DNA from 2 places in the Micromonospora chersina genome. Region 1 is predicted to be linked to the other one. Evidence: riboswitches for the same ligand, from Rfam matches in the RefSeq annotation. Region 1 holds a riboswitch; the other holds the start of a gene.

Region 1 (14,709 bases):
CGGCGTTCCAGCTTCCGCACCACGTGGCTGATCCGCCCGGTGGTCACCCGCAGCCGCTCGGCGGTACGCCCGAAGTGCAGCTCCTCGGCGAGGGTCAGGAACGTCTCGATCTCGTACCGCTCCAGCACCGCCGGCCCCCATCGTTGAATCGTGGTCAACGATCGTAGCCCGATCGCGTCTTGGTCCGGACGGCGCCGCGGACGAGTGTTGAGGGCGTTCCCACCGCACTCTGGAGGACCACATGGATCCCGTCACCACCTATCTGACCGGCCTCGACGCGCCGATGCGCGAGACCGGCGAGAAGCTGCGTTCCGTCATCGAGGCCGCGCTGCCGGAGGCCACCGGCGCGATGTGGCACGGCCACCCGGTCTGGGGGCTCGGCGACCGGCCCGGCAAGACCCCGGTCTGCCTGGTCAAGGCGTACCCCGCGTACGTCACCTTCGGGCTGTGGCGGGGGCAGGACGTCGCGGACGACTCCGGGCGGCTCGTCCCGGGCGCGCGCCGGATGGCCTCGGTGAAGCTGCGCACCGTCGCCGAGATCGACCCGGAGCTGTTCACCCGCTGGCTGCGCGAGGCGTACGCGCTGGAGACCCGGTGAGCGCCGTGCGGGTGACCGGCTTCGACCACCTGGTCCTCGCCGTCACCGACGTCGAACGGTCCCTGAGCTTCTACTGCGACACCCTCGGCCTGGCACCGGTACGCGTCGACCGCTGGCGCGCCGGCGAGGTGCCCTTCCCCTCGGTACGCGTCAACGCCGACACCATCATCGACCTGGTCCGCGGCGAGCCGGGCGGGTCGAACGTCGACCACTTCTGCCTCGTGGTCGAGCCGCTCGACTGGGCGGAGGTGGTGGAGTCGGGAGTGTTCACCGTGCTGACCGGACCGGTGCCACGATTCGGGGCGCGGGGCACTGCCACCTCGATCTACGTACGCGACCCGGACGGCAACACCGTCGAACTGCGCTGGTACCCGGGGTCTTGACTTCGAGCCCGCTCGAAGCCGGAGAGTGGCAACCGGTGACAGCACGAGCGGGAGCGGGGAGCGGATCATGAAGCGCACGTTGGGACGGAGCGGGATCGAGGTCAGCGCGCTGGGCATGGGCTGCTGGGCGATCGGCGGCCCGTACGCCGGTGGCGCCAACCAGTACGGGTGGGGCCGGGTCGACGACGCCGAGTCGACCCGGGCCATCCACCGGGCCCTCGACCTCGGCGTCACCTTCTTCGACACGGCGAGCAGCTACGGCGCCGGGCACAGCGAGGTCGTGCTCGGGCGGGCGCTCGGCGCCGACCGCGACCGGGTGGTGATCGCCACGAAGTGGGGGTTCACCTTCGACGAGCGGACCCGGGAGGCGCTCGGCACGGACAGCAGCGTCGCGTACCTGCGCAACTGCCTGGACGGCTCGCTGCGGCGGCTGGGGACCGACCACGTCGACCTCTACCAGCTCCACCTCGGCGACCTGCCGGTCGCGGAGGCCCTGGACCTGGTCGAGCCACTGGAAGAGCTGGTCGCCGCCGGCAAGATCCGGGCGTACGGCTGGAGCACCGACGACCCGGAACGCGCGGCGGCCTTCGCCGCCGCCGGCCCGCACTGCACCGCGGTGCAGCACGACATGTCGGTGCTGGCCGACCGGCCCGCCATGATCGAACTGTGCGAGCGGGCCGGGCTGGCCAGCATCAACCGGGGGCCGCTCGCCATGGGCCTGCTCAGCGGCAAGTACGCCGACGGCCGCACGGTGGCCCGGGACGACGTGCGGTCGCAGAGCTACGACTGGATGACGTACTTCCGCGACGGGGCGGGGGCACCCGAGTGGCTGGCCCGGGTGGAGGCCCTGCGGGAGGTGTTCGCCACCGGCGGCCGTACGCCCACCCAGGGCGCGCTGGCCTGGCTCTGGGCACGCAGCGCGACCACCGTCCCGATCCCGGGATTTCGTACCGTCGCCCAGGTCGAGCAGAACGCCGGCGCGCTCGCCCTCGGCCCGCTGCGGCCGGACGAGTTCGCCGCCGTCGAGGATCTCCTCGCCGACCTCCGCGTTGCTACGGTCGGCTGATGCCCACACTCGAACGACTCGGCCCTCTTCATGCCCCGGCGTTGCTCCGCTTCGAGCGGGTGAACCGGGAGTACTTCGCCCGGTTCGTGCCGGACCGGGGCGACGACTACTTCGACGAGTTCGCCGACCGGCTCGCGGGCCTGCTGAGGGAGCAGGAGGCCGGCGAGTGCCACTTCCACGTCCTGGTCGACGAGGACGGCACGGTGCTGGGCCGGTTCAACCTGGTCGACGTGGCCGACGGCAGCGCCGAACTGGGCTACCGCGTGGCCGAGCGGGCCACCGGGCGCGGCGTGGCCCGCGAGGGCGTACGTCGAGTCTGCGCCCTGGCCCGCGACGAGTACGGGCTGCGCCGCCTGGTCGCGTCGGCCGCGCTGGCGAACCCGGCGTCCCTGGCGGTCCTCCGGCGGACCGGATTCGTGCCGGTCGAGGAGGTGCTGATCGGCGGCCAGCCCTGCCTGCGGCACGTCCTCGACCTCACTTCCGGGTGACCGATGAGAATCGTCCGGCGGGCAGGTCCATAAGGTGACCGATTCGGACGCCTGAAGGAGACCGCCCCGATGACGACTTCCACCCAGCGCACCGCCCTGCCGCCGATCGTCGACCGGGAGACCTGGCGGCGCGAACGTGACCACCTGCTGGCCCGGGAGAAGGCCCACACCCGCGAGGGCGACGCCATCGCGGCCGCCCGGCGCCGGCTGCCCATGACACCCGTGCCGCCCGTCACCGTGCAGGGCCCCGCCGGGGAGACGCCGCTGCTGGAGGTCTTCGAGGGCCGCCGGATGCTGATGGCCTACTTCCACATGTGGCACGACGGCAAGCCGTACGAGGACCAGTGCGAGGGATGCACCTTCGCGACCTGCCACATGGAGAGGCTGGACTACCTGCACGCCCGGGACGTCACGTACGCGGTGTTCTGCCAGGGCTCCTACGCCGACAGCGCCCCGTTCGCGGAGTTCATGGGCTACCGCTTCCCCTGGTACTCGGCGCGGGACTCCGACCCGGCCCTGGTGGACGGCCGCGGCTTCGGGTTCATCGCCTGCTACCTGCGCGACGACGAGAACCGGATCTACGAGACCTACTGGACCACCGGGCGCGGCGTCGAGGCGTTGACGACCAGCTACCACGCCCTCGACCTCACCGTGTACGGCCGGCAGGAGAAATGGGAGGACTCACCGGAGGGGTGGCCGACGGTCAGCGGGCACCAGTGGCGTCTCGACGGCCGCCCGATCGCGCAGTGGAGCCGCCCGGGTGTCACGGCCGCGACCGGAGCCTCCTGCTGCGGGGATTGATCCCGGCTACCGTCAGCGGGGTGATCGAGGAGCTGACCCGGCGGTACCTGCACGCGGTCGACCGGGCGCTGCCCGGCTATGTGCGGGCGCTCTACGTCGTCGAGTCAGCCGCCCTCGGCGCCTGGCAGCCCGGCGCCAGCGACGTCGACACGGTCATCCTGACCTCGCGCCCACCGACCCGCGACGATCTGGCCCAGCTCGCGCGGATCCACGCCGGCATGCCCCGGTCACCCCACTTCGACGGCGTCTACCTCGAACCCGCCCTGGCCCGGTCCTGGCCGGCGGACGGCCGGGCCGTCCCGTTCGTGGTCGACGGCGAGTTCAGGACCGGCGCGCCCTGCGGCGAGCTGAGCCCCGCCCTCTGGCTCACCCTGCGGCACCACGGCATCCCGGTACGCGGCCCGGCCGTCGACGAGCTGGGAATACGGGTCGACCCGGAGCGGCTCCGCCGGTACAACCTCGACAACCTGCGCGAGTACTGGCAGGCCAGGGCGGCCACCTTCCCGGCGGAACTCGCCGGTGTGTCGCCGGACACCCCCATGGACGGGGGGCTCGTGAGCTGGTTCGTGCTGGGACCCGCGCGGCTGCACCACACGCTGGCCCACGGCGACATCATCTCCAAGGCCGCGGCCGGCGAATATCTCGCGGGCCTGTTCCCCGAGTACGCCGACCTCGCGCGACGGGCCGTCAGCTGGCGTGCGGGCGAAGCGGAGCGGTTCACCGCGACCGACCTGATCGCCGCGGTCGACAGCGTCAACGCGGTCGCCGACGACGCCTGGAGCCGCTTCGGCGACTGAGCCCGGCGAAGAAAAAGCCTTAACACCTGGTCACCCCGCCCGGTACGGTCTCGCACCGGCAGTTCCCACGCTGAGAGTAGGTTTCGCTCAAATGGCATGTCGTATCAGTGAACTCGTGCTCAAGTGCCGCGACCCCGAGGTGCTGGCGCGGTTCTGGTGCGAGGTCCTGGACTTCGTGGAGCTCGATCGCGAAGCGGAAGGCTGCATCGAGATCGGCCCGCGCGAGGGGTTCGGCGGCCCGCAGCCGACGATCTTCCTCATCCGCAACGACGAGCCGAAGAACGGGCCTGCCCGGCTGCACATCGACGTCAACGCCACCGACCGCGATCAGGACGCCGAGCTCGAGCGTCTCCTGGCCGCCGGGGCCAAACTCGTCGACATCGGTCAGCCCGCGGATGCGTCCTGGCACGTCCTCGCTGACCCGGAAGGCAACGAATTCTGCCTGCTCAGGCGCCGCCTCAGCCCGCTCTGACGGCGGTGTAGGCCCGTCACACGAGACTGGTGCCGGTCCCCGGTCGGCTCCCCGTTCGGGGGCTTCGCGCACCGCCGGCTCGTGTCACGATCTCGGCCATGCGTCTGTCGTTCGGCTTGCTCGTCGCATCCGTCGCGGCCGGCCTGCTCTCGGTTGCGGCGGCGCTGCTCGCCATGCCGGCCTCCTCGCTGCAGTTCGGCCTGGCCATGCTGCTCGCACTGCTCGGTCATGTGCTGGCCAGCCGGGGTGGGCGCCGCGTGAGGTGGGCCGTCGCCGCCGGTATCGGGCTTCTTGCCGTGGTGGCGGCGATGAGACTGTTCTGGTATCAGGAGCAGGTCGATGAGACAGGCTGGCTGGCCTACGGGACGGGGGCGAAGGCGGCCCTGTTGGCGCGTTGGCGGGAGTTGATCGACCGGGAGAGGCTCGCCGCGCTGGGTCTGGCGCTCGGGGTTCTCGGGCTCGCGGCCGGTGTGTTGGCCTTACCGGCTCGCGGCAGGCGGCAGGGTGTGGCGACCGCAGTCCTCGCGCTGCTGTTCTTCGCCTGGCTCGGGCTGAGTTTCGCGCGGGAGTTCGGCCGCTATCCGCTGCTCGACCTGCTCGGGACGGTGTGGCCGGCGCTGCTCGCTGCCCTCGTGGCCATGGGGGCACTCGCGCTGTCCGGGTGGCGGGCCGACCGGCGCTGGCTGCTCCCGGTGGGGTTGGTCCTGCTGTCACTCGGAGCGGTCAACGCATACGCGGATCTCGCGGCGGCGTGGTCAGGCTGGTGGGTGATGTCCAGGCCCGCCGACGGCGCCTTCCTGCAGGTGGGGGTGGCGGTGAGCACCTCATCGCAGGACTTCCCTCAGCTGTCGCAGGCCGTTGAGGTCGCGGTCGCGCTCGCCGGTGTGCAACTGGTGGCCGTCGGCGCATTGCGCAGCTCCCGCGAGGCCGGCGCCTCATAGGTGGCCTCAGGGACACCGCCGGCGGACCAGTTCCCTTTCTTCCTCAGGCAGTGCCTCGGCGGCCAGCAGTTGCGGCAACAGTTCCGGCTCGAGGGTCATCGCGCGGAAGACGAGTTCGACGGTCACCTGGTGGGCGGGCCGGTACATGATCTCGACGGGGTCGCTGGCCCGGACCTGGCCGGGCTCGATCACACGCAGGTACGCGCCCGGCAACGCGGCCTCCGTGAACCGCTTGATCCAGCCGTGCTCTTGCAGCCAGCCCTGGAAGGTCGCACAGGGAATCCGTGGGCAGGACACCTCCAGGACGACATCCGGCCCGATCCGCCAGCGTTCGCCGATCAACGCGCGATTGACATCGACGCCAACGGTCGTCAGGTTCTCACCGAAGCCACCGTTCGTGAGCGACCGGTCCAACTCGGCTTCCCAGCGGTCGAGATCCTCGCGGGCGTACGCGTAGACGGCCTGGTCGGGACCGCCGTGGTGCTTCACGTCGTAGACGCGGTCGCCCGCGAGACCGACTTCGCCGGTGCCCTTCGGGCCGGGGGCGGCGACAGCCACCGGGCCGGAAACAGGGCGCTTGTCGATTCCTGTCGCGCTGAGCTTCTTCCATGGATTGGGTCGTGGCTTGCCCACATTGACGGACAGAAGCTTCATGGCAGGCAAGGTAGGACCGGTCGCCCGCCGAAGCGACCCATTTCCCGGCCCCCGCCGGCGGCTGATCCTCAGCGCACCGGGCTCCAAACGGTGCTTGCGACACTGCTCGATGACCATGACGAGGCGGTACGCAAGGGCGCCGACAGCCTGCTCAGCGCGCTCCCCGGTGCTCTCTAGGGCTCAACGCAGCGGATCCGCGGGACTGGCCGCCATCTCGGGCGGAAATTCGGCAACGTCTAGCAAGGTGACCTTGGCGGCGTCCTCGTGGGGAAAGGTTGGATTTCGATCCGCCATCGTTGAGCTGCTGAGAGCAGGTCAGCGGTGCTGACGTCAAGGGTGATGAAGTATGCGTGGTAGTCGGGCCAGTCGTGATGTGGATTCCACGGGGGCATGCTCTCGTGGGAGAAGTGGGCGCGTACGCGGGCCCGGGCCGGGTTGGCATCTTCGAGGCTGAAGGCCAGGTTGGGCTCGATGAAGGAGAGCAGGGCTCGGGCCGGCGGCGCGACGGGCGTCGGTGTCACGTCGCCCGCACCTACGCCGGCCAGCCAGACAGCGAGCATCTCCGCCTCGTCAGTCGTCAAGCAGGGCTGAACGAAGCTCCACTCGCGGCCGTCGGCGATGCGGACACGACAGCTGACGACGAGCCACTCATCCCGATCATCCTCCTCGTCTTCCCGAACGAGGTCAGTGGCGTCGAGTTGGTATCCCTCGGGCCGAAGTTCGAGATATCCGCCGTCACGGGAGATCAGCTTCACCGGAGCAGAGTCTCACGCACTGCGCGGTCAGTCAGCCCGCGGCCTGACCCGCCGCCAGCCAGACCGTGATCAATGGGGTCGAGTCGACGCAGCCCGATCGAATACGGTGGGCGAGTTGGAGGCCGACCCATCGGAGCGATTGTTTGTCCGACGAGCCAGACGCCGAGCCGTACCTCCCCAGCCGGGATCCGATGATCGTGCCCTGGTACCTGACGTGGGCGGAGGTGGATCCGGCCCGACAGCCGTTCGACCCGGACACCGCCCCGGCCGTCATCCGGTCACTGCCGCCCTCCGCCGCCGTCCCCACCCGGCCACCCGGCCGGTCGGGCAGACCGGAGGTGTACAGCTGGGGGCAGCAGCAGGGCACCCGGTGGGCGGATGAGATGAGCTTCGCGATCGTCGGTCACTACGGGCACTGGGCGTCAGGCTGGCGGTGGGGTGTCGGCGAGGCCGACTTCGGCGGCGGTCCCGTCCATGCCTGGTGCTGCCCCACCGACAGCATGGGTGACCCGGAACAGACGCTCAGCGTGGTCACCGAGGCGCTGGTCGAGTGGCGGGGGTGGCTGGAGGAACTGGCCGAACGCTTCGACCGGTTCCGCCGTCACTCGCCGCCGATCCCGCCGACCCGGCCACCTGGGAGCGGGCAGCTTTCCACCTACTCGCCGTGGTGGTCGACCGCACCTGCGCCGACGGCGCCTGGGAGTGGCACTGCCGGCAGGTGTTCGGCTGATTCCTCGGGCTTGCGGGCCTACCGGCCGAGCGGCACAAGCCGCTGCTCGACCGGTCGATCGACGGTCGCTTCGACACCTTCGTCGCCCCGTCGAACCTGCTGATCCAGGACGTCGCCGAACGATTCGGCCGGGCCGTGACCGGGACAGCCGCAGAGCGTGCCGGCGTACGGAGCGATGGCAACGAATGAGGCCCCAGCCAGGAAACCTGTCCTGAGCTGGGGCCTCATGCTGGAGCGGGTGACGGGAATCGAACCCGCACTGTCAGCTTGGGAAGCTGATGTTCTGCCATTGAACTACACCCGCAGGCGGCACCACTGTACCTGAGGCCACCGCCTCCCTGCACCCAGGTACCCCCGCAGCCCGATCACGCGTCGCAACCGGACCGAAACGATCTTGTCATCGTCGACCGCCGGTCAGCAGCGGAAAGTTTCACCACGGCAACATATGGCCGTTCTCAAATCCTTCGATCGGATGTAACGTCTCCCACACGTTTCCGACCCGGCGTGACATACCCCCTGTCATGCCGTTCGAAAGAGGTGGGCCCATGGGACTGCGTCCCAACCTGCTGACCCGGCGTACCGCCGGCGTCGCGTCGACGACCCTCGCGCTGCTGCTCAGCACCGCCGCCGTGGGCGTCGTCCCCGCTGCTTCGGCCTTCTCGGCCGCCCCCGACGCGTCCTGCGTCGGGCCCGCTGACGTCCACTCGGACGCGCGGGTCAAGAAGGGTGGCACGGCCAAGCTGGACCCGAACGAGCTGACCGCCAAGCAGGTCCGTGAGCGCGACGCCGACCTGGCCGCGGCGCTGCGGGAGCGGGCGAACTTCCGCGCCGGCGCCGGGGCCACCACGCTCGCCACGGTGACCATCCCCGTCGTCGTCCACGTCATCCAGCGGGACAGCACCCGGGCCGGCGGCAACATCCCGGACTCGATGGTGACCCAGCAGATCGACGTGTTGAACAAGGCGTACGCCGGTGCCACCGGCGGCGCCCCGACCGCCTTCAGCTTCCAGCTCACCAAGGTGCACCACGTCACCAACGCCGCCTGGTACCCGATCGTGCAGGGTTCCTCGGCCGAGCGCTCGATGAAGACCTCGCTGCGTGAGGGCGGCAAGAACACGCTCAACCTCTACCTGGGCGAGCTGAGCGACGACCTGCTCGGCTGGGCCACCTTCCCGCAGCGCAAGCTGAGCAGCATGGACGGCGTGGTCGCGCTGAGCGAGTCGCTGCCGGGCGGCACGGCGACCAACTACAACCAGGGCGACACCGGCACCCACGAGGTCGGCCACTGGCTGAACCTCTACCACACCTTCCAGGGTGGCTGCTCGGGCTCGGGCGACAGCGTCTCCGACACCCCGGCCGAGGCCTCGCCGGCCTTCGAGTGCCCGACCGGCCGCGACACCTGCACCACCGCCGGCCTGGACCCGATCACCAACTTCATGGACTACACCTACGACTCGTGCATGTACCAGTTCACCCCTGGTCAGGCGAGCCGCATGCTGACCGCGTGGAACGCCTACCGCGCGGCCTGACCGTCCCGCACCACACGCCGGTGCCGGTCCCGTCCTCGGACGGGACCGGCACCGGTTTTCCGTGCGGGTTCAGGCCGCCGGGCGGCGGGTGTCGAAGCCGTGCCGGCCGCGCCGGCCCTCGGGGGCGAGCGGGTCACGCCGAGCCGCGGCGCCGGCCCCCGGGTCGAGCCAGACGCGCACCTCGGGCCGGCCGCCGCCGGGCCGCGTCACCTGGTCGCGCCGGGTCAGCATCGCCACGTCGACGGTGAACTCGAACAGCCGCCAGTCGCCCTGCGGCGCGGCCCGGCCGATCCGGGCCACCCGGGCCACGGTCGCCGGGTCGGTCACGGGGCGGGCCCGGCCGGCCACGTAGGCCTCGTCGTCGCTCTCCTCCGGCGGGAAGGAGTGCAGCGCGAAGCGGCCGTCACGTTCGAGGTCGCGGCGCTTGGGCGAGTCGATGACGAAGCACCAGAGCCCGTCGTCGGTGATGACCGGGGAGACCGGGTGCACCCGCGGGCCGCCGTCGGCGCGGACCGTGGCGAGGTAGCCGAAACCCGGCCCGTACTGCTGCAACAGGAGGCGGATCTCGTCGGCGAGGCGGGGCTCGTCGGCGGCGAATTCGGACCAGGAAGCCATGCGGACATTCTATCGAACAGGTGTACGAAGATGTAGTCCGACACGCAGGTCACCCGTACCGGTCGCTATGGTGTTCCGATGCTGCTCTCCGACCGCGACCTGGTCTCCGAGATCAAGGCGGGCACGCTCGCGCTGGAGCCCTTCGAGCCCACGCTGGTGCAACCGTCCAGCATCGACGTACGTCTGGACCGGCTGTTCCGGGTCTTCAACAACCATCTCTACACGCACATCGACCCGTCCGTGCAACAGGACGACCTCACCTCGATGGTGGAGGTGGCCGAGGGCCAGCCGTTCGTGCTGCACCCGGGCGAGTTCGTGCTCGCCTCCACACTGGAGGTGATCTCGCTCGGCGACCAGCTCGCCGGGCGCCTGGAGGGCAAGTCCAGCCTGGGCCGGCTCGGCCTGCTGACCCACTCCACGGCCGGCTTCATCGACCCGGGCTTCTCCGGCCACGTCACGCTGGAGCTGTCCAACGTGGCGAACCTGCCGATCACGCTCTGGCCGGGCATGAAGATCGGCCAGCTCTGCATCTTCCGGCTCTCCTCGCCGGCCGAGCACCCGTACGGCTCGGCCGTCTACGGCTCCCGCTACCAGGGCCAGCGCGGCCCCACCCCGAGCCGGTCCTGGCAGAACTGGCGCACCTGGCCGACCCGCTGACTCATCGACCGGCTGTTAGGAGGGGTCCCTTCCTATACCGGAGGCGTTAAGAAGGGGCCCCTCCTTGCACATCAGCCCGGGCGACCGTAGCTGTTGATCTGGCCGTCGTCGACGCGCTTCATCGTGATCGGCTTACCGGACTGGGAGGCGTGCACCACCCAGCCGTCACCGACGTACATGGCGACGTGGTGCAGGTCGCTGTAGTAGAAGACGAGGTCGCCGGCACGCAGCTCGCTCCGGCTCACCCGCCTGGTCACGTCGTGCTGCTGCCGCGCGTTGTGCGGCAGCGAGACGCCGGCCTTGGCCCAGGCCGCCATGGTGAGGCCGGAGCAGTCGTAGTGATCCGGGCCGGCGGCGCCCCAGACGTAGATCTTGCCGATCTGGGCACAGGCGAACTTGACCGCGACGCCGGCCGGGCCACCGGGGTAGCCGGCGGGGCAGGGGGCCGGGCGCAGCGGACCGCCACCGCCGCTGCCGTAGACCTTGAGCCGGAGCTTCTGGAGCTTGACGATCTCGGCGTCGATCTGCTTCTTCTTCGCCGCGAGCTGCGCCTCGGTGCGTGCCAGCTCGCCGATCATCTGGTCCAGCGGCTGCTTCTTGGCGGCCAGCTGGTCGCGCAGCTCGGCGACGGTCCGCACCTGCGCCTGCTGGCGGTTCGCGAAGCGGTCGAGCAGTGCGAGGCCGTCCACCAGCTCACTCGGGGAGCGGCTGCCCAGCAGCGCGTTGACGGTGGAGAGGTTGTTGTCGCCCTTGTACGCGTCGGCGGCGAGGCCGCCCACCTGGCCGAGTGCGGCGTCCACCCGGGCCTGGAGCGGGGCGATCTGCTTGGCGAGCGCGTCGGCCTGCTTGCGCTTGGCGGCGAGCTGCTCGCGGGTGGCGTTGACCTGTTCGATGATCGGTTCGAGCTTGTTCCAGTCCTGGTCGATCTGGCGCTCGATCTCGGTGACCGACGGTTCGGCGTGGGCCGCCGTGGCGCCGCCGGTCAGGACGACGGCGGTGCCGGCCAGGGCGGCGAGGACGGTGGTGAAGCGGGACCAGCGGGAACGCGGCGCAGCCGTCGACCGGTCGACCGACCGGCCCGACGGTGGCCGCGGGGCATGGTGTGCCACCGGGCTTCCGTACTCCTTCTTCGTGCCCGCCTACCGAGTTAGCTGACGGGTTCGGGCGGGAAGGGAGCCGCCCTACCGCAGTGGCTGCGGATTCACCCCAGGTACCTGGGTCCCCGGCTCGCCCGGAGGCGACTCGGCGGTGTCGGACCGTCACCACCCGGGTTGGACGGTGAAACTGGCGGCCGACGATTGACCAGAGTAGAGATGACCGTTACCGATCCGCAACCCAAGTCGCCGTGACACTCCGTACCCGAAGGTTTTTTTCACGGCAGATTACCTGTCGGAAAGGTATTGACCTGGGGGGTGTGCGGGGCGAGGGTGAGGACGCAGTGACCCCCATCCCTGTCTGGAGGTTCGATGCACCTCTCACCCCCGCCGTCGGGCAGACGGATGCTGCTGGCAGCCGCCGTCGCGGCGGCCACCGCGCTTGTGGCCACCGGTCCGGTGGCCGCGGAACCGCTCACCCAACCCGCCACCGACCGCCAGGAGCAGTACGCCGCCGCCGCGGCGGAGTACGGCGTGCCGCAGAGCGTCCTGCTCGGCGTCTCGTACCTGGAATCGCGTTGGGACACCCACCCGGGCCAGCCGAGCACCAGCGGCGGCTACGGCCCGATGCATCTCACCGACGCCCAGCACGTCCTCTCGACGCCGGCCAGCGGCCACGTCGACGAGGACGAGGACCCGCGGGGCGACGACTCGCGCCCGCTCACCCTCGACCCGGCCATCGCGTCGGCGCCGGCGGAGGACGTGCTGCCGCAGGCGTCCCTGCAGACGGTCGACGCCGCCGCGGCGCTCACCGGCCTCGCCGAGGAGACGCTGCGCACCGACGCGGCCGCGAACATCCGGGGCGGGGCGGCGCTGCTGGCCTCGTACCAGAAGGACCTGGGTGCGCCGGTCGGCGCCGGCACCGACCCGGCGGCCTGGTACGGCGCGGTGGCCCGCTACTCCGGCGCGGACACCGAGGACGCGGCGGCGGCCTTCGCCGACGAGGTCTACGACCAGCTCGGCCTCGGCGCGACCCGGACCACCGACGACGGCCAGCGGGTGACCCTGGCCGCCACCACTGTGACGCCGGACCAGTCCGGGCTGCACAAGCTGGGGCTGCGCCGCGCCGAGCGGCCGGACGGCCTGGAGTGCCCGGTCCGGCTGGCCTGTGAGTGGATCCCCGCCCCCTACGAGCAGCTCAGCGCGGACCCGGGCGACTACGGCAACCACGACCTCGGGAACCGGCCGGCCCAGCAGAAGATCGAGTACATCGTCATCCACGACACCGAGGGCTACTTCCGCCCGAGTGTCGACCTGGTGAAGCGTGCCGACTACCTGGGCTGGCACTACACGCTGCGCTCGGTGGACGGCTACGTCGCCCAGCACATCAAGGCCAAGGACGTCGGCTGGCACGCCGGCAACTGGTACGTCAACGCCAAGTCCATCGGCCTGGAGCACGAGGGCTTCGCGGGTCACGGCACCTGGTACACCGAGGCGATGTACCGGGCGTCGGCCAAGCTGGTCCGTCACCTGGCCCTGCGCTTCCAGATCCCGCTGGACCGGCAGCACATCATCGGCCACGACAACGTGCCCGGCACCACCGCCGGCACCGTGGCCGGGATGCACTGGGACCCGGGCCCGTACTGGGACTGGTCGCACTACTTCGACCTCATGAAGGCGCCATTCCACTCCACCGGCACGCCGCACACCGGCCTGGTCACCATCGACCCGGACTTCGCCACCAACCAGCCCGCCTTCACCGGTTGCAACCAGCAGCCGCCGGGCGTGCCGAAGCCCACGCCGCCGGCCGCGCCGTGCCCGCTGCGCGGCTCCTCGGCGGTCATCCTCCGTACGGCGCCGAGCGCGACCGCCCCGCTGGTCAACGACCTCGGTCTGCGGCCGAACGGCACGCCGGACACCATGTACATCTCCGACCACGGCGCCCGCGCCTCGGCCGGCCAGACGTACGCCCTCGCGGACATCCAGGGCGACTGGACCGCGATCTGGTACCTCAACCAGAAGGCCTGGTTCTACAACCCGGCCTCCGCGCCGACGGCCAAGTGGGCCAACGGCTTCGTGGTGACGCCCAGGGACGGGAAGACCACCATCCCGGTGTACGGGCGCGCCTACCCCGAGCGGGCGGCCTACCCGGCCGGGGTTCCGTACCAGACCATCTCCCCGCTGCAGTACAGCCTCTCGGCGGGCCAGCGGTACGCGGTCGGCGGGGTCCTGCCGGGCGAGTACTACCGCGCGGTCACCTTCGACGGCTCCGCGCCGGGTGACTGGACGGTGATCCGCGGCGAGAACCGGTACGTGCAGATCCAGTTCGGCCACCGCGTGATGTTCGTGAACCTCGACGACGTCCAGGTCCTGCCCGCCTCGGTCGGCGCGCCCGCCTGACCGACCTGACGACGAAGGCCCCCGGTCCGCGTGGACCGGGGGCCTTCGTGCTGCGCGGGCGGATCAGTACGGCCTGCGGAACCCGGCGACCGGCATGGTGTTGATGCTGGACACCTGGACCGGCTTTCCGGTCCGGGGCGCGTGCACCATGATGTTGTTGCCCAGGTAGAGGCCCATGTGGTGCAGGTCGCTGAAGAAGAAGACCAGGTCCCCTGGTCGGGCCTCGGCTCGGGAGACCGCCCGACCCTCGTTCCACTGGGCGCCGGTGAAGTGGGTGAGCGAGATGCCCGCCGCCTTGTAGGCGTACTGGGTGAGACCGGAGCAGTCGAAGGAGTTCGGGCCGGTGGCGCCCCACACGTACGGGTCGCCGACCTGGGCGCACGCCGTCTTGATCGCGGTGCGAGCGGCGCTGCTCACCACACCGTCGATGGCCGGGCAGCCCGCCGGGCGGATCGAGGTCACCGGCAGCATCGCGGTCAGCCGCTTGATCTCGGCGTTGATCTGCTTCTTCTTCGTCTCCAGGTCCGCCTTCTGCTTCAGCTCGGTCGCGATCAGCGCGTCCAGCTTCTGCTTCTGCTTGTTGTACTTGTCCCGGACGGCGAGAACGCCGGCGATCTGCCGGCGCTGGTCGTCGGCGAGCCGGTCGAGGATGACCAACTGCTCGGCGAGCGTGCCGGGCTTGGTGTTGACAAGCAGCGCGCCGAGGTCCTGGGACGGGCCCTGGATGTA
Region 2 (14,709 bases), 460 kb from region 1:
CACCGGCTCCGCGGCGGGGTCGGTGGTGAAGAGGGCGAGCAGGGCGCCCACCTGCTGGTCGGCCTCGGCCGGGTGCCGGAAGTGCCCGCTCGGGTTGATCGTGTACTCGTTGCGGCGGCCCACCCGGGTGCGCTGGAGGTAGCCACCGGCTTCCAGGTCGGCGACGATCGCCTGGGCGGCCCGCTCGGTCACCCCCACCTCCTCGGCCACGTCCCGCAGCCGCGCCGTGGGGTTGCGCGCGATGGCCAGCAGCACGTGGCCGTGATTGGTGAGGAAGGTCCAGTTCCGGCCGCTCCCGTTCTCGCCTGGTGTCGTCGCCATGGTCGTCATGGTATGGCCCTTTCCCGCGCCTCTCGGTTCTGCCCCGGTCCGTGCGTGCGGGGCGAGGCCGGGTTCCGGGCCGCCGTCAAGGGCGGCGCAACGTATGAAACGCGTATCACGTAAATCTTGACGTACCTTGGACTGCGTGTGACGGTTGGTCCCGAGGCCGCCTCCGTCGCCGGCCGGCTGACCAGGTCTTTTTCGCCCGAGGACGAGGTGAGGATGGATGCCGCCGACCACTCCCGAACAGGCGCTCGCCGAACTCCAGGCCGGTAACCGGCGGTTCGTCACCGGTGTCCCGCGTCATCCGAACCAGGACGCCGGACACCGGGCGGCGGTCGCCGACGGGCAGCACCCGTTCGCGGTGATCGTCGGCTGCTCCGACTCCCGGCTCGCCGCCGAGATCATCTTCGACCGCGGCCTCGGTGACCTCTTCGTGGTCCGCACCGCCGGGCACACCGCCGGCCCCGAGGTGCTCGGCAGCGTCGAGTACGCGGTGACCGTGCTGGGCACCCCGCTCGTGGTGGTGCTCGGCCACGACTCGTGCGGCGCGGTCCAGGCCGCCCGCGAGGCGGTCCGCACCGGCACCTCGCCGGCCGGGCACCTCGGCGCCGTGGTGGACGCCGTCGCGCCCAGCCTGCTCCGGGCCGGCCGGGACGGCGTGGAGGACCTGGACGCCATCATCGACATCCACATCGCGCAGACCGTCGAGGCCCTGGTGGCCCGGTCCGCCGTGCTGGCCGAGCGGGTGGACGCCGGCGCGTGCACGATCGTCGGCATGGCGTACCGGCTGAGCGCCGGCGAGGCGCGCATCGTGGCCCAGATTCCGGCCACCGCGCCGGTCACGCCGGTGCCGGCCCCGGCCGCGCCCGCCGACCCGGCGCTCGCCGGCTGAACGATCCGCCGAACGTCGAGGGGCCGGCCCGCATCGCGGACCGGCCCCTCTCGGCGTACGTCGTCAGAGCAGCGACATGTGCACGTGGTCGGTGTGGTTGGAGGGTCCGCTGTAGGACTTCCAGCCGGTGGCCGGGAACCAGATCTGCCGGTTCCAGATCACGTAGTAGATGCCGAGCCGGTCGGCGTTGCGGATGAGGAAGGCGGCGACGTTGTTGCCGTACATCCGCTGGTCCTTGGTCCGCCACGGGGAGAAGCCGCTGTTCTGGAGCGACCAGTCGCAGGCGCGGCCCTTGGGGTGCTCCCACGGCCCGCCCGGGCGGTAGCAGCCCACGAAGCGGTTGAAGCCGGCCCGCTTCACCTCCTTGTACGCGTGCAGTGTGCGCGGGGTGATGCAGCCCGAGGTGGTCGGGTCGTTCTCGCTGCACGACTCCGGCTTCCAGTCGCCGTCGGCGGTCCGGCCGGGGCCGACCCGGGCGACCGGTGAGGTGGCCGAGACCAGGCCGCCGGTGAAGCCGATGCCGCCGACCAGTTGCAGCGCCTTCTCCGTCTCGGCCTTCTCGCGGGCCATCGCGTTCTTCTGCTTCTCCTGCTCGCGCACCTCGATGTCGAGCGCGATCTTGGCCTGCTCGGCGCGGTTCTTCGCGGCGTTGATGGCGGCGAGCTTCTGCGCGTTCATCAGGTTCAGCTCGTCGAGGGCGGCCGCCCGCCGGACGAACGAGTCGGGCGTGCTGCTGTCCAGCAGCATGGCCATGGCGCCCATCCGGCCGGTGCGGTAGGACTGCGCGGCCATCTGGGCCACCTGCGGGCTGAGCGCGTCGAATTCGCTCTGCGCGGCCTTCACCTCGAGGGCGAGCTGGAGCTGGCGCTTGCGCGACTTGTCCAGCTTCGCCTTGGCCTGGAGGTAGGCCCGGTTGGCGGCGTCGATGGCCTCGGTGATGAGGGGGTCGTCGTCGTCCTCGGAGTGCCCCGAGGGGGTGGGGGTGCTCGGAGCGGCCGTCGCCGGGGTCGGCCCCACCAGCACGGTGAGCGCGGCCACGACGGCCACCACGGGGGTCAGCCAGCGCCGCAGGGGTGCCGTCACAGTGTTCCCTTCCGTCGGCCGCCGACCGGGTTAGCTGACGGGTTCGGGACGGAAGTGGCCCCTACCGCTCGCGCGGATTCACCCCATGTACCTGGTTCCCCGGCTCGCCCGCGGGCGATTGGGCGGCGGCACCGCTGGCGCCGGTGCGCGCCTTCGGCGGTGACCGGCAGCGAGGTTACCCGAGAGTCCTCCCGGTGTTCTACGTCCGGAAGCCGACCAATAGCGAGAATTCGTCCTCGCCGTGCGTGACCAGGATCGCGTTTGGAATCCGTCATCACGCTGCGGAGTGTCACCATGCGGCCTCCGTGTTCCTGTCGCCGCCGGGCCACCCGCCGGCCCGCTGCCCGGGCGCCCCGCCGAGCGCCTCCAGCGCCTCGTCCCGCCCGGCCGGCGGCCGGGGCGCGGGAGGGTCGGCCGGGCCCTCGGTGGTCCCGCGCCGCCCGGCGGTGGTGACCACCGCGGCCAGTCCGGTGGTCAGCGGTACGGCGGCGATCAGGCCGAGCGTGGCCACCGCGCTGCGGACGATCTCCTGGGCCAGGAACTCGCTCGTCAGGATCTGGCTCACCGGCCGGGAGTCGGCGACGAGCAGGAGCAGCAGCGGCAGCGAGGCGCCCGCGTACGCCAGCACGATGGTGTTGACGGTGGAGGCGATGTGCGCGCGGCCCACCCGGGTGGCCGCCCGGTAGAGGTGCCGGCGGGACAGCGCCGGGTTGGCGTGGGCCAACTCGGTGACAGTGGCCGCCTGGGTGACCGTGACGTCGTCCAGCACGCCCAGCGAGCCGATGACGATGCCGGCGAGCAGCAGGCCGTGCAGGTCGACGTCGCCCTGGAACATCGACAGGGTGGTCGCGTCCTCGCTGCCGAATCCGGTGAGGTGGGTGGCGGCCGTGGCCAGGGTGCCGAGCACACCTGTCAGCACCAGGCTGCCGAGCGTGCCGAGCACGGCCACCGAGGTCTGCGCGGTGACCCCGTGCGTCAGGTAGAGCACCACGAACATGATCAGCGCGGCGCCCACGATCGCCACGAGCAGCGGCGGCTGGCCGGCGCCGATCCCGGGCAGCACGAAGCCGAGCAGGATGGCGAAACTCGCCACCAGCCCGCCGAGCGCGGCCAGCCCGCGCCACCTGCCGAACGCCACGATCGCCACGGCGAAGAGCACCGCCAGCCAGACCAGCGGCGTGCCTCGCTGGTGCTCGGCGATGTTGTAGCTCTTCACCGCCGGGTCGGCCGGGTCGATCAGCTCGACCAGGATCACCTCGTCGCCGACCTCGACCCGGGGCGCGCCCGGGCCGGAGGGCACCGGAGTCTCGACCTGCCGCCCGGCGTCCGGGCCCTGCTCGGCGGCGACGGTCACCGTCCCGCACGGCCCGGCCGAACCGCCGGGGCTCCCCTCCGGCGCCTCCGGGGTCGGCGGGCAGGGCACGGTCACCACCCGGGTCACCGTGCCGTGGTAGCGGGGCAGTGCCGGGGCGTCCGCCGCTTCCCGGTCCTGCCGGGGCCAGAGCACCAGCGCGGCCACCACGGTGATCAGGAAGAGCGGCACCACCGTGGCGACCAGGATCCGCCGTACCCCCGGTGGGGCCGACGGAGCGGGACGGGTGTGGTCGGCGCCCATGGCGTCTCTCCCAACGATTCGCAACGGGATTCGTGTCTCCGGGCCGGCCGGTTCGCCGGACCGGCCGGTGCGCCGCGGGACGGGCGCGGCCGGGTCGTCGCCCCGGAATGGTAGCCAGGCGGGTCGGAGACGCCCCGGGACACGGTGCCGCGGCGGTTCCCCCGGGGCGTACCCGAGCGGCCGGTTACCGTGGTGGCATGGCGGGCACGGCGGCGACCGGACGGTGGGTCCGGCTCCTGCTGCTCGTCTGCACGCTTGTCGGGCTGACCGCCATGCACACCCTGGGCCACGGCGCGCACTCCCCGTCCGGACAGCCGGCGGGGCATCCGGCCGGGCACTCCGCAGCGCTCGCCATGGTGGCGGACTGCGAGGGCGACCGCTGCACCGCACGCGCCCTGCCGCCGGGCGACCCGGGCGCGGATCCGTCCGGGTGGAGCGTCTGCCTGGCGGTGCTCGGCGCGTTCGCCGTCGCGCTGCTGGTCGTCGTGCTGCTGCGGACCGGGTCACGGTCCGCCGTCGCGGCGGCCGGCGGCCCGCTCCGGCACCCCGCCGGCCCGCGCGCCCCGCCGCCCCGGGCCTTCGGGCTGCGCCTGGCGACGACGTCGGTGCTGCGCAGATAGGACGCCTCGACGCGAGGGGACCGGACCACCGGTGCCCCGCGTCCGCCGTCCGCTGCGTACGTTCCGACACTCGAAAGGCACACTCGTGTTCACTCGTACCATCGCGCGCCGCGCCGCTCTGGCCGGCGCGAGCGTCACCGTCGCTCTGGCCCTGGCCGCCTGTGGCGACGATCCGACGGCCGGCCACGACATGCCGGGCGCGGCCGGCACCGCCACGCCCGCCGCGGGCGCCTCGGCCTCGTTCGACGCCGCCGACGTGATGTTCGCCCAGATGATGATCCCGCACCACCAGCAGGCCGTGGAGATGTCCGAGCTGGCGGAGACCCGGGCGGCCGACCCGGAGGTGAGGAAGCTGGCCGGGCAGATCAGGGCGGCCCAGGGGCCGGAGATCGCCACCATGCGCGGCTGGCTCGCCGCGTGGGGCCGGCCGGCGCCCTCGATGAGCGCCGGGCACGGGATGCCGGGGATGGACCACGGCATGCCCGGGATGATGTCCGAGGCCGACCTGGCGAAGCTGAGGGCGGCGTCGGGCACCGACTTCGACAGGCAGTTCCTCACCATGATGATCGCCCACCATGAGGGCGCCATCACCATGGCGAGGGAGGAGATCACCCGCGGCGCCCACCCGGACGCCACGGCGCTGGCCCGGCAGATCGTCACCGCCCAGCAGGGCGAGATCGACGCCATGAGGAAGATGCTCGACCGGCTCTGAGCCACGTGTCGGGTGCCTCGCCGGTGGCGGGGCACCCGGCCCGGTCAGCCGCGCTTCATGAGGCGGCCGACGGCGGCCATCATCTCGGTGGCCATCTCGTCGGCGCGGCCCTCGGCGGCGCCCTCGTGCATGCAGTGCCGGGCGTGCCCGTCCAGCAGGCCGAGGCCGACCTTGTCCAGCGCGGCCTGGATGGCGGAGATCTGGGTCAGCACGTCGATGCAGTAGCGGTCGTCCTCGACCATCTTCTCGATGCCGCGGACCTGGCCCTCGATGCGGCGGAGCCGCGCGAGCAGCTGGTCCTTGCTGGCGGTGTAGCCCCGGGTCGGGGTCGTCGGTGCGGTCATGACATCAAGGATAGCGTACCCCTCGGGGGTATGGTACGGTCCTGTTCGTGGCCGATACCCCCACCGGGTAACGGTACGAAAAGTGGCAGCCGTCTCCCTTCCGCTTACCCCCTGGGGGTATAGGATCGGAGGTGGCAGGAAGGGGAGATGCGCGATGGTCACCACCACGTACCAGGTGCAGGGCATGACCTGCGGGCACTGCGTCAACTCGGTCAGCACCGAGGTGAGCGCGCTGCCGGGCGTCACCGACGTCCAGGTCGACCTGGCCTCCGGCCGGGTCACCGTCACCAGTGAGAGCCCGTTGGACACGGACACCGTCCGCGCCGCCGTGGACGAGGCCGGTTACGACCTCGTCGGGGCGTGACGGGTCCGGAAGACCCGTAGAAACCGAGGTACCACGATGAACACGGCGACGAAACTGAGCGGCTTCGCCCTCGGCCTCGCGGCGGTGTTCGGCACGGCGTACGGGGTCGGTCACGCGGCCGGCCCCGTCACCCCGGCCGCCGAGACCCGCCACGACGCCACCGACGCCGGCCACGACTCCGCCGGAGCCGACCACGGTGACGGCGGCCACGGCGCCACCGCCACCGCCCACCTGCCCGGCGGGCTGCTCGTCTCCGAGCGCGGCTACACCCTCCAGCCGGTCACCGCGCCGGCTGGCGAGTTCGCCTTCCGCATCACCGGCCCCGACGGCCGGCCCGTCACCCGCTACGACGTGGCGCACGACAAGCGCATGCACCTGATCGTCGCCCGCCGCGACCTCTCCGGCTTCCGGCACGTCCACCCGGAGCTGGCCGCCGACGGCACCTGGCGGGTCGCCTCACCGCTCGCCGGTCCCGGCGTCTGGCGGGCGTTCGCCGACTTCACCCCGACCGGCGGGGAGCCGCTCACCCTCGGGGTCGACGTCACCGTCCCCGGCGCGCTGGACGCCCGGCCGCTGCCCGCGCCGGCGACCAGCACCACCGTCGACGGCTACACGGTCACCCTCACCGGCACCCCGGAGCCCGGCCGGACCAGCCAACTCACCCTGACCGTCAGCCGGGACGGCCGGCCCGTCACCGACCTCCAGCCCTACCTGGGGGCGTACGGGCACCTGGTGGCGCTGCGCCAGGGCGACCTCGCGTACCTGCACGTGCACCCGGAGGGCGCGCCCGGCGACGGGCGGACCCCGGCCGGGCCGGCGGTGACCTTCGCCGCCGAGGTGCCGTCGGCCGGCACGTACCGTCTCTACCTGGACTTCCGGCACGGCGACGCGGTGCACACCGCGGAGTTCACCGTGGTGGCCGGTGACCAGGCCGCTCCGGCGTCCGCCGCGCCGGCCCCCACGACCGCACCGACCCCGGACGCCGACCACGGCACCCCGGGGCACGGGCACAGTTGACAGAAGGTGCCGCGATGACATCGACCGCGAAGTCCCTGCCGGTCGCGCCGAACATGATCGAACTCGCGATCGGCGGCATGACGTGCGCCTCCTGCGCCGCCCGGATCGAGAAGAAGCTCAACCGGATGGACGGCGTCGAGGCCACGGTCAACTACGCCACCGAGAAGGCCAGCGTCCGGTACGCCGACGAGGTCACCCCGGACGACCTGATCGCCACCGTCGAGAAGACCGGCTACACGGCCGTCGTCCCGCCGCCGCCCCGCCAGGCGGGGGCCGAGGCGACCGCCGAGCCGGTGGACGAGCTGCACGGGCTGCGTACCCGGCTGTGGGTGTCGGTGGCGCTGACCGTGCCGGTGATCGTGCTGGCCATGGTGCCGGCCTGGCAGTTCGACTACTGGCAGTGGCTGTCGCTGACCCTGGCCGCCCCGGTGGTCGTCTACGGCGGGCTGCCGTTCCACCGGGCCGCCTGGATCAACCTGCGGCACGGCGCGGCGACCATGGACACCCTGGTCTCGCTCGGCACCTTGGCCGCGTTCGGCTGGTCGCTCTGGGCCCTCTTCCTCGGCGACGCCGGGATGCCCGGGATGACCCACCCGTTCCGGCTGGACATCACCCGCACCGACGGGGCCGGCAACATCTACCTGGAGGCCGCGGCCGGGGTGACCGTGTTCATCCTCGCCGGCCGCTACTTCGAGGCCCGGTCCAAGCGGACCGCCGGCGCCGCCCTGCGCGCCCTGCTGGAGCTGGGCGCCAAGGACGTCGCGGTGGTGCGCGGCGGGCAGGAGACCCGGATCCCGGTGGACCAGCTCGTGGTCGGGGACCGGTTCGTGGTCCGCCCGGGCGAGAAGGTCGCCACCGACGGCGTGGTGGAGGAGGGCACCTCGGCGGTCGACGCCAGCATGCTGACCGGCGAGTCCGTGCCGGTCGAGGTGGGGCCGGGCGACACCGTGGTCGGCGCCACCGTGAACGCCGGCGGCCGGCTGGTCGTCCGGGCCACCCGGGTTGGCGGGGACACCCAGCTCGCCCAGATGGCGAAGCTGGTGGAGCAGGCGCAGACCGGCAAGGCGGCCGTGCAGCGGCTCGCCGACCGGATCTCCGGGGTCTTCGTGCCGATCGTGATCGCGCTGGCCGCCGGCACGCTGGGCTGGTGGCTCGGCACCGGCTCCGGGACGACCGCCGCGTTCACCGCCGCGGTGGCGGTGCTGATCATCGCCTGCCCCTGCGCGCTGGGGCTCGCCACGCCGACGGCGCTGCTGGTCGGCACCGGGCGGGGTGCCCAGCTCGGCATCCTGATCAAGGGGCCGGAGGTGCTGGAGTCCACCCGCCAGGTCGACACCGTGGTGCTGGACAAGACCGGCACCGTGACCACCGGGAAGATGACCCTTGTCGACGTGCTGCCCGCCGAGGGCGAGGACGCCGCCGAACTTCTCCGGCTGGCCGGCGCGCTGGAGGCCGCCTCCGAGCACCCGATCGCCCGGGCCGTCGCCGACGGCGCCGCCGAGGCGGGACCGCTGCCCGCCGTCACCGGCTTCGCCAACGCCGAGGGCCTCGGCGTGACCGGCGCGGTGGACGGCCGCGAGGTGGTGGTCGGGCGGCTCCGGCTGCTGCGCGGGCGCGGTCTCGACGTACCCGAGGAGGTCGCGCGGGCGGCGACCGGCGCGGAGGCCGCCGGCCGGACGGCGGTCCTGGCCGGCTGGGACGGGCGGGCCCGTGGCGTCCTCGCCGTGGCCGACGTGGTGAAGCCGACCAGCCGGGAGGCGGTCGCCCGGCTGCGCGAGCTGGGGCTGGCCCCGGTGCTGCTCACCGGCGACAACGCCACCGTGGCGAAGGCGGTGGCCGCCGAGGTCGGCATCGACGAGGTGATCGCCGAGGTGCTGCCGGCCGACAAGGTGGACGTGGTCGAGCGGCTCCAGGGCGAGGGGCGGACCGTGGCCATGGTCGGCGACGGGATCAACGACGCCGCCGCGCTGGCCCGGGCCGACCTGGGGCTGGCCATGGGCACGGGCACCGACGTGGCCATCGAAGCGTCCGACCTGACCCTGGTCCGGGGCGACCTCATGGCCGCCGTGGACGCCATCCGGCTCTCCCGGCGGACCCTCGCGATCATCAAGGGCAACCTGTTCTGGGCCTTCGCCTACAACCTGGCCGCCCTGCCGCTGGCCGCCGCCGGCCTGCTCAACCCGATGATCGCGGGCGCCGCGATGGCCTTCTCGTCGGTTTTCGTGGTGGCCAACAGCCTCCGGCTGCGCGGCTTCCGCCCGGTCGGCTGACCAGCCGCGTGCCGCCGGTCCCGGACTCCGGGTCCGGCGGCACGTCGGTTCACCCGGTGTGATGAAGGTGCGGTTGAGCGGGTGGCGGCCGGGGTACCTCCACTTCGTCAGGAACTGCTGAGTGGAGGTTCCCATGGGTATCGACGACAAGATCGACAACGCGACCGAGAACACCGCCGGCAAGGTCAAGGAGGGCGTCGGCCGGGCCACCGACGACGAGCGCCTCGAGGCCGAGGGCCGCAACGACCAGGCCGCCGCCAACCTGAAGCAGGCCGGCGAGAAGATCAAGGACGCCTTCAAGAGCTGAGCACGCCGTACGCTCCGCCGGGCCGGCAGCCCTGCCGGCCCGGCGTGCTGCGCGCGGGGGTGGCCCGGCCGCCGCGCGTCGTCACCGCCCGCTCCGGCCGGACCGACGGCCGCCCACCACACGGGAGAACGATGTCCGGTACCACCGCGATCCGCGCCGCCGCCCTCGTGACGATGACCGCGCTCGCCGCGGCCTGCCAGTCCACCGAGGAGCCGGCCGCCGAGCCGACCGCGGCGCCCAGCGCCACCGCCGTGCCCAGCGCCACCGCCCCTCCCGCGGCCACCGCCACGCCGTCACCGGTCACCGCCGCGAACACCGCCGCCGTCTGCGCCGCGGTCGACAAGCTGATCATCGCGAAGAGCAAGGAGATCGCCGCCGACTCCGCGGCCGCGACCCGCCGCCAGCTCACCCCCGAGCAGATCAACGACCAGGTCAAGGCCGACCTGGCCGACCTGGCCGACGACGTACGCGGGCAGGCCGCCCGGGCCGAGGACCCGGAGATCAAGGCGCTGGTCGGCGACGCCGCCCGGCGGATCGAGGCCGGGGCGAACTCGTCGGCCCCGGTGAAGTGGCTCGGCTCCAGCTTCGTCGAGATCCCGCAGCGGCTCACCCGGGAGTGCCGCGCCTGACAGTCCACAGTGACTCACCAGGGGTCACATTCGTGGCGGCCAGTTCGTAGGATGCGAAGCGACCTCGACCCGGAGGAGCTACGCCCATGGCCCAGCCCGTCGATCCGTCCGGCCTCGGCCGCGTGCTGTCCGAGACCATGTCCGCGCTGGGGCGGTTCACCGCCGGCGCCGACGGCGAGGCGCCCGCTCCGCCGGAGGGCGTCGGCGAGGCGGCCGACGGCCTGGTCCGGGTGACGGCCGGTCCGCCCGGGCGGGTCACCGCGCTGACCCTCGACCCCCGGGTGATGCGGCTGCCGAGCGAATCCCTGGCCGAGGAGATCAGCACGGCGGTCAACGCGGCCCTCGCCGACCTCCAGGAGAAGGCGACCGCCGCCGTTCCCGGCCAGGTCGACCTCAGCTCCCTCGGCGAGCAACTGCGCCGGATCCAGGAGGACGCCGGCCGGCAGCTCACCACCTTCACTGACGCGCTGGTCCAGGCCCAGGACCGGCTGTCCGGCCAGGGCGGCCGGTGATGGCCATCGAGGTCGACCCGGACGGGCTGGGCGGCTCCGGCCGCGCCCTGGGCGACGTGGCCGTCCGGTTCAGCGAGGCCATGACGGCATTCCAGGCCGAGTTGGCCGCCTTCGGCCGGCCCTGGGGCTCCGACGACATCGGATCTCTGATCGGCGCCGCTCACGACGAGGTCTCCGCGTTCGCCTTCGAATGCTTCGACACCGCCCTGGAGGAGATCGCCGCCGCCGGCACCGACCTCACCGACATGGCCGTTCGCTACGCCGGGATCGAGGCCGCCATCAAGCAGGGCTTCGACGGGCTGCGACAGGCGCTGGGAGGCTGACGGTGGGCCTCGAACTGCCCGGCGAACTGCGCTCGCTGCTCGGCATCCTCGGCTACACGTGGCCGGAGGCCGACGAGGTCAAGCTCTTCGAGATGGGCAACGCCTGGATCCGTTTCTCCGGCACCCTGTCCGGCGTCGTGGCCGAGGCGAACACCGGGGCCGCCACCGTCTGGTCCAGTCACTCGGGCCAGGACATCACCGCCTTCCAGTCCTGGTGGAACCGGGAGGACAGCCCCGCCGACAGCCTGCGCGACGGGGTGACGGCCGCGGTGCTCACCGGCACCGGGCTGATCATCTGCGGCGCGATCGTGCTCGCCCTGAAGATCGCCGTGATCGTGCAACTCGTCGTCCTGGCCATCCAGATCGCCCAGGCGGTCGCGACGGCGGCGGTCACCTTCGGGGCCTCGCTCCTGGAGATCCCGATCTTCCAGCAGCTGGCCCGGACCATCGTCGGCAACCTCGTCCAAGAGGTCATCTGGAAACTGATCGACGGGTGACCGGCTGATGGCCAAGGGATCGGGGAAGGCCGGCGGCCGCCTGATGCGCGCCGCGCTTCAGTATTTGAGGCGCGCCAACAAGCGCAACCGTCCGGGCCGTATGACGGCCCACTCACGCGACCACGTGTTTCTCGGTCACGAGCGCCCCGGCATGGCAACCGGCTCCGGCTACCACTACCGACCCGGCGGGCAGGACTTCCCGGGTCGCAGGCTCAAGCCCGGCACCATACAGCGGGATCCCCGGACCCGGGCCTACACCGCCCAACCGGAGTACTTCGACCCGACCGTCAACCCGCCGGCCGGCACCTGGAAGCCGAAGGGCGGTAACCAGGGAGTGAGCTCCTTCTTCCCGGACCACTGGACCCCGGCGGAGGTGGACGCGGCCATCAGTGGCGCGTTCCGTAACGCACAACGTCTGCCCAACGGCACGTGGCGCGGCACGTACCGCAATCTGACGATCGAGGGCTACTACCATCCGCAAACAGGCGCACTGAAGCACGGCTGGCCTGTCGTGTGACAACCCGGAGGTAATCCGTGAGTTCGATGACGTTCTCGATCGACCAGTTCAAGCTGCCGCTGTACCAGGTGGACGACGAACGTTACGAGGCGCTGGGAGTGTGGCTGACCACCGACATCTCCATCTACTTCCGCGTCTGCCTGGACGCGCTGGCGATGATCGACGATGTTTCCCACGGTCGGCAGCCGTTCGAGGAGTGGAGCAGCGACAAGTTCGATGTCCACTTCACGCCCGAACGGGTGTCGCTCCAGAACCAGTGGTTGGAGTTTCAGCACGGCGAGTACCCAGTCCCGGAGATCCGTGAGGTGCTGGAGCGGTACTGGCGCTTTCTGGTGAGCATGCCGGAGCGAACCCATCTGATCCGGGAGTATCACCCGGACCTGCCCCAGTGGCAGGCCGACCTGCTGCTCTGGGAGGAAACGTGGAAGCGCCCGCACCCCTATCGGGGGCGGTTGTTCTGAGCGTCGGCATGACCTTCTCGGTCGACCAGTACCGGCTGCCCCTGTTCCACGTCGCCGACCAGCGATACCGGGCTCTCGGTGCCTGGCTGATCACCGACGTCTCGATCTACCATGCGGCCTGTCTCGACGCGCTGGCGATGATCGACGACGTTTCCCACGGTCGGCATCCGTTCGAGGAGTGGAGCAGCGACAAGTACGACGTCACGCTGACCAGCGACGGCATCGACTTCGAGAACCAATGGGTGGCGGGCGAGAAGGGCCGGTATTCCCTCGACGAACTGCGCGAGGCGGTTGAGGCGTACTGGGCGTTCCTCTCCAGTCGCCCGGACAGTCTCCATCTCATCCGGGACTACCATCCTGAGCTTCCGCTCTGGCAGGCGGAGCTGCTTCAGTGGGAGGAGACGTGGAAGCGGTCGCATCCGTACCGGGGCCGGCTGTTCTGACCCGGTAGTGGATGTGGGTGACCGTGGGGGCGGGGACCACCTTGACCGGTTCCCACACCGCGTCGACGGGGCCGTCGAAGAGGGGCGTGCCGCCGCCCAGGACGATCGGCACCACGTGCAGCCACAGCGAGTCGAGCAGCCCGGCCGCCAGGTACTGGCGCACCGTCCCGCCCCCGCCCGCCACGGCCACGTCGAGGTCGCCGGCCGCCGCGCGGGCCCGCGCCAGCGCCGCCTCGATGCCGTCGGTGACGAAGTGGAACTCGGTGCCGCCCCGCATCACCAGCGGCTCGCGCGGGTGGTGGGTCAGCACGAAGACCGGGACCCGCCACGGCGGCTCGTCACCCCACCAGCCGGTCCAGTCCAGGTCCCACCCGCCCTCGCCGCCGCCGAACATGCGGCGCCCCATCACGTACGCGCCGACTCCCGCCGTGACCTCGTCGACCACCTCGGCGTCGACGTTCCGGTCCCCGCCGGCCAGCCCGTGCCGCTCGCGCCAGCTCTCGCTGGCGAACAACCACTCGTGCAGCCGCAGGCCGCCCCGGCCGAGCGGGTCCTGCCGGCTCTGCCCCGGCGCCGCGACGTACCCGTCCAGCGACACCGACATCTGACTGGTGACCTCTCCCATGCGAGGTGGACTGTCCCGGCCGGCGTAACTCATCGGTCGGTGGCGAGCCGCGCGGCGCGTACCTCCAGGTAGTGCCGCTCGGGAAGGCTGGTGGTGGCCCGGGCGGCGGCCAGGTAGGCGGTCCGGGCGTCGTCCCGGTCGCCGGCCAGTTCGAGGAGGTGGGCGCGGACGGCGGCCAGCCGGTGGTGGCCGGCGGTCCGCTCGTCGGCGTCCAGCGGCGCCAGCAGGGCGAGCCCGGCCCGGGGACCGTCCACCATGGCCACCGCGGCGGCCTGGTTGAGGGTGACCATCGGGTTGGGCGCCAGCCGGGCCAGCAGCCGGTACAGCGCGACGATCTGCCGCCAGTCGGTGTCGGCAGCGGTGGGCGCCTCGGCGTGCACCGCGGCGATGGCCGCCTGCACCTGGTACGGGCCGGGCGCCGACCAGGTCAGCGCCTCGGTCACCAGGGCCACGCCCTCGGCGATCCCGGCCCGGTCCCAGCGGGTGCGGTCCTGCTCGGTCAGCGGCACCAGCTCGCCACCCGGGCCGGTACGCGCCGCCCGGTGCGCGTCGGTGAGCAGCATGAGGGCCAGCAGCCCGGCCACCTCGCCGTCGTCGGGGAGCAGCCGGCGCAGCTCCCGGGCCAGCCGGATCGCCTCCCCGGTCAACTCGGCCCGGTGCAGTTCGGCACCGCTGGAGGCGGTGTACCCCTCGTTGAAGACCAGGTAGAGGACGTGCAGCACGGCGCGCAGCCGGGCGTCGCGGTCGGCCGCCGAGGGCATGTCGAACCGGGCCCCGGCCGCCTCGATCCGCTGCTTGGCCCGGCGGATCCGCTGGCTCATCGTGGCCTCGGGCACCAGGTACGCCCGGGCGATCTCGGCGGTGCTCAACCCGCCCACCGCCCGCAGGGTGAGCGCCACCTGGGCGCTGACCGTGAGTGCCGGATGGCAGCAGAGGAAGAGCAGCTTCAGGGTGTCGTCCCCACTGGGCGGCTCCTCGTCGGCGGGCGGGGCGACCGCCGCGTACGCCGGTTCCCGGACCGCCACCGCGACCTCCCGGTCCCGGCGGGCCCGCTCGCTGCGCCACTCGTCGGTGAGCCGGCGGGTCGCCACGGTGACCAGCCAGGAGCGGGGATGCTCCGGCAGGCCCTGCTCCGGCCACTGGGTGGCGGCGGC

The links. A riboswitch is a leader RNA that binds a small molecule or an ion and turns the genes downstream of it on or off. The one in region 1 is predicted to bind cyclic di-AMP.
Region 2: another riboswitch for cyclic di-AMP. It lies ahead of GA0070603_RS17100 (coiled-coil domain-containing protein); the one in region 1 lies ahead of GA0070603_RS19390 (C40 family peptidase).

Annotation. Positions count from the first base shown of each region.
Region 1 is NZ_FMIB01000002.1:4,156,791-4,171,499, forward strand. It holds gene GA0070603_RS19310 (LysR family transcriptional regulator) at 1-128, opposite strand, end outside; gene GA0070603_RS19315 (DUF1801 domain-containing protein) at 242-598, shown strand; gene GA0070603_RS19320 (VOC family protein) at 595-981, shown strand; gene GA0070603_RS19325 (aldo/keto reductase) at 1,049-2,047, shown strand; gene GA0070603_RS19330 (GNAT family N-acetyltransferase) at 2,047-2,535, shown strand; gene GA0070603_RS19335 (DUF899 family protein) at 2,605-3,336, shown strand; gene GA0070603_RS19340 (DUF4111 domain-containing protein) at 3,357-4,133, shown strand; gene GA0070603_RS19345 (VOC family protein) at 4,225-4,605, shown strand; gene GA0070603_RS19350 (hypothetical protein) at 4,704-5,546, shown strand; gene GA0070603_RS19355 (MOSC domain-containing protein) at 5,553-6,200, opposite strand; gene GA0070603_RS19360 (WapI family immunity protein) at 6,437-6,955, opposite strand; gene GA0070603_RS31545 (hypothetical protein) at 7,515-7,685, shown strand; tRNA gene GA0070603_RS19370 (tRNA-Gly) at 7,916-7,989, opposite strand; gene GA0070603_RS19375 (zinc metalloprotease) at 8,231-9,214, shown strand; gene GA0070603_RS19380 (pyridoxamine 5'-phosphate oxidase family protein) at 9,284-9,829, opposite strand; gene dcd (dCTP deaminase) at 9,908-10,486, shown strand; gene GA0070603_RS19390 (C40 family peptidase) at 10,558-11,595, opposite strand; cyclic di-AMP (ydaO/yuaA leader) riboswitch at 11,607-11,744, opposite strand; gene GA0070603_RS19395 (N-acetylmuramoyl-L-alanine amidase) at 11,986-13,980, shown strand; gene GA0070603_RS19400 (C40 family peptidase) at 14,044-14,709, opposite strand, start outside.
Region 2 is NZ_FMIB01000002.1:3,696,890-3,711,598, reverse strand. It holds gene GA0070603_RS17110 (helix-turn-helix transcriptional regulator) at 1-330, opposite strand, end outside; gene GA0070603_RS17105 (carbonic anhydrase) at 548-1,216, shown strand; gene GA0070603_RS17100 (coiled-coil domain-containing protein) at 1,280-2,299, opposite strand; cyclic di-AMP (ydaO/yuaA leader) riboswitch at 2,304-2,434, opposite strand; gene GA0070603_RS17095 (YibE/F family protein) at 2,589-3,914, opposite strand; gene GA0070603_RS17090 (DUF6153 family protein) at 4,112-4,534, shown strand; gene GA0070603_RS17085 (DUF305 domain-containing protein) at 4,620-5,246, shown strand; gene GA0070603_RS17080 (metal-sensitive transcriptional regulator) at 5,291-5,590, opposite strand; gene GA0070603_RS17075 (heavy-metal-associated domain-containing protein) at 5,745-5,954, shown strand; gene GA0070603_RS17070 (DUF8832 domain-containing protein) at 5,991-6,971, shown strand; gene GA0070603_RS17065 (heavy metal translocating P-type ATPase) at 6,986-9,241, shown strand; gene GA0070603_RS17060 (CsbD family protein) at 9,375-9,548, shown strand; gene GA0070603_RS17055 (hypothetical protein) at 9,680-10,177, shown strand; gene GA0070603_RS17050 (YbaB/EbfC family nucleoid-associated protein) at 10,264-10,689, shown strand; gene GA0070603_RS17045 (hypothetical protein) at 10,689-11,012, shown strand; gene GA0070603_RS17040 (WXG100-like domain-containing protein) at 11,015-11,509, shown strand; gene GA0070603_RS17035 (EndoU domain-containing protein) at 11,517-12,026, shown strand; gene GA0070603_RS17030 (hypothetical protein) at 12,053-12,487, shown strand; gene GA0070603_RS17025 (hypothetical protein) at 12,496-12,930, shown strand; gene GA0070603_RS17020 (dihydrofolate reductase family protein) at 12,827-13,555, opposite strand; gene GA0070603_RS17015 (RNA polymerase sigma factor) at 13,585-14,709, opposite strand, start outside.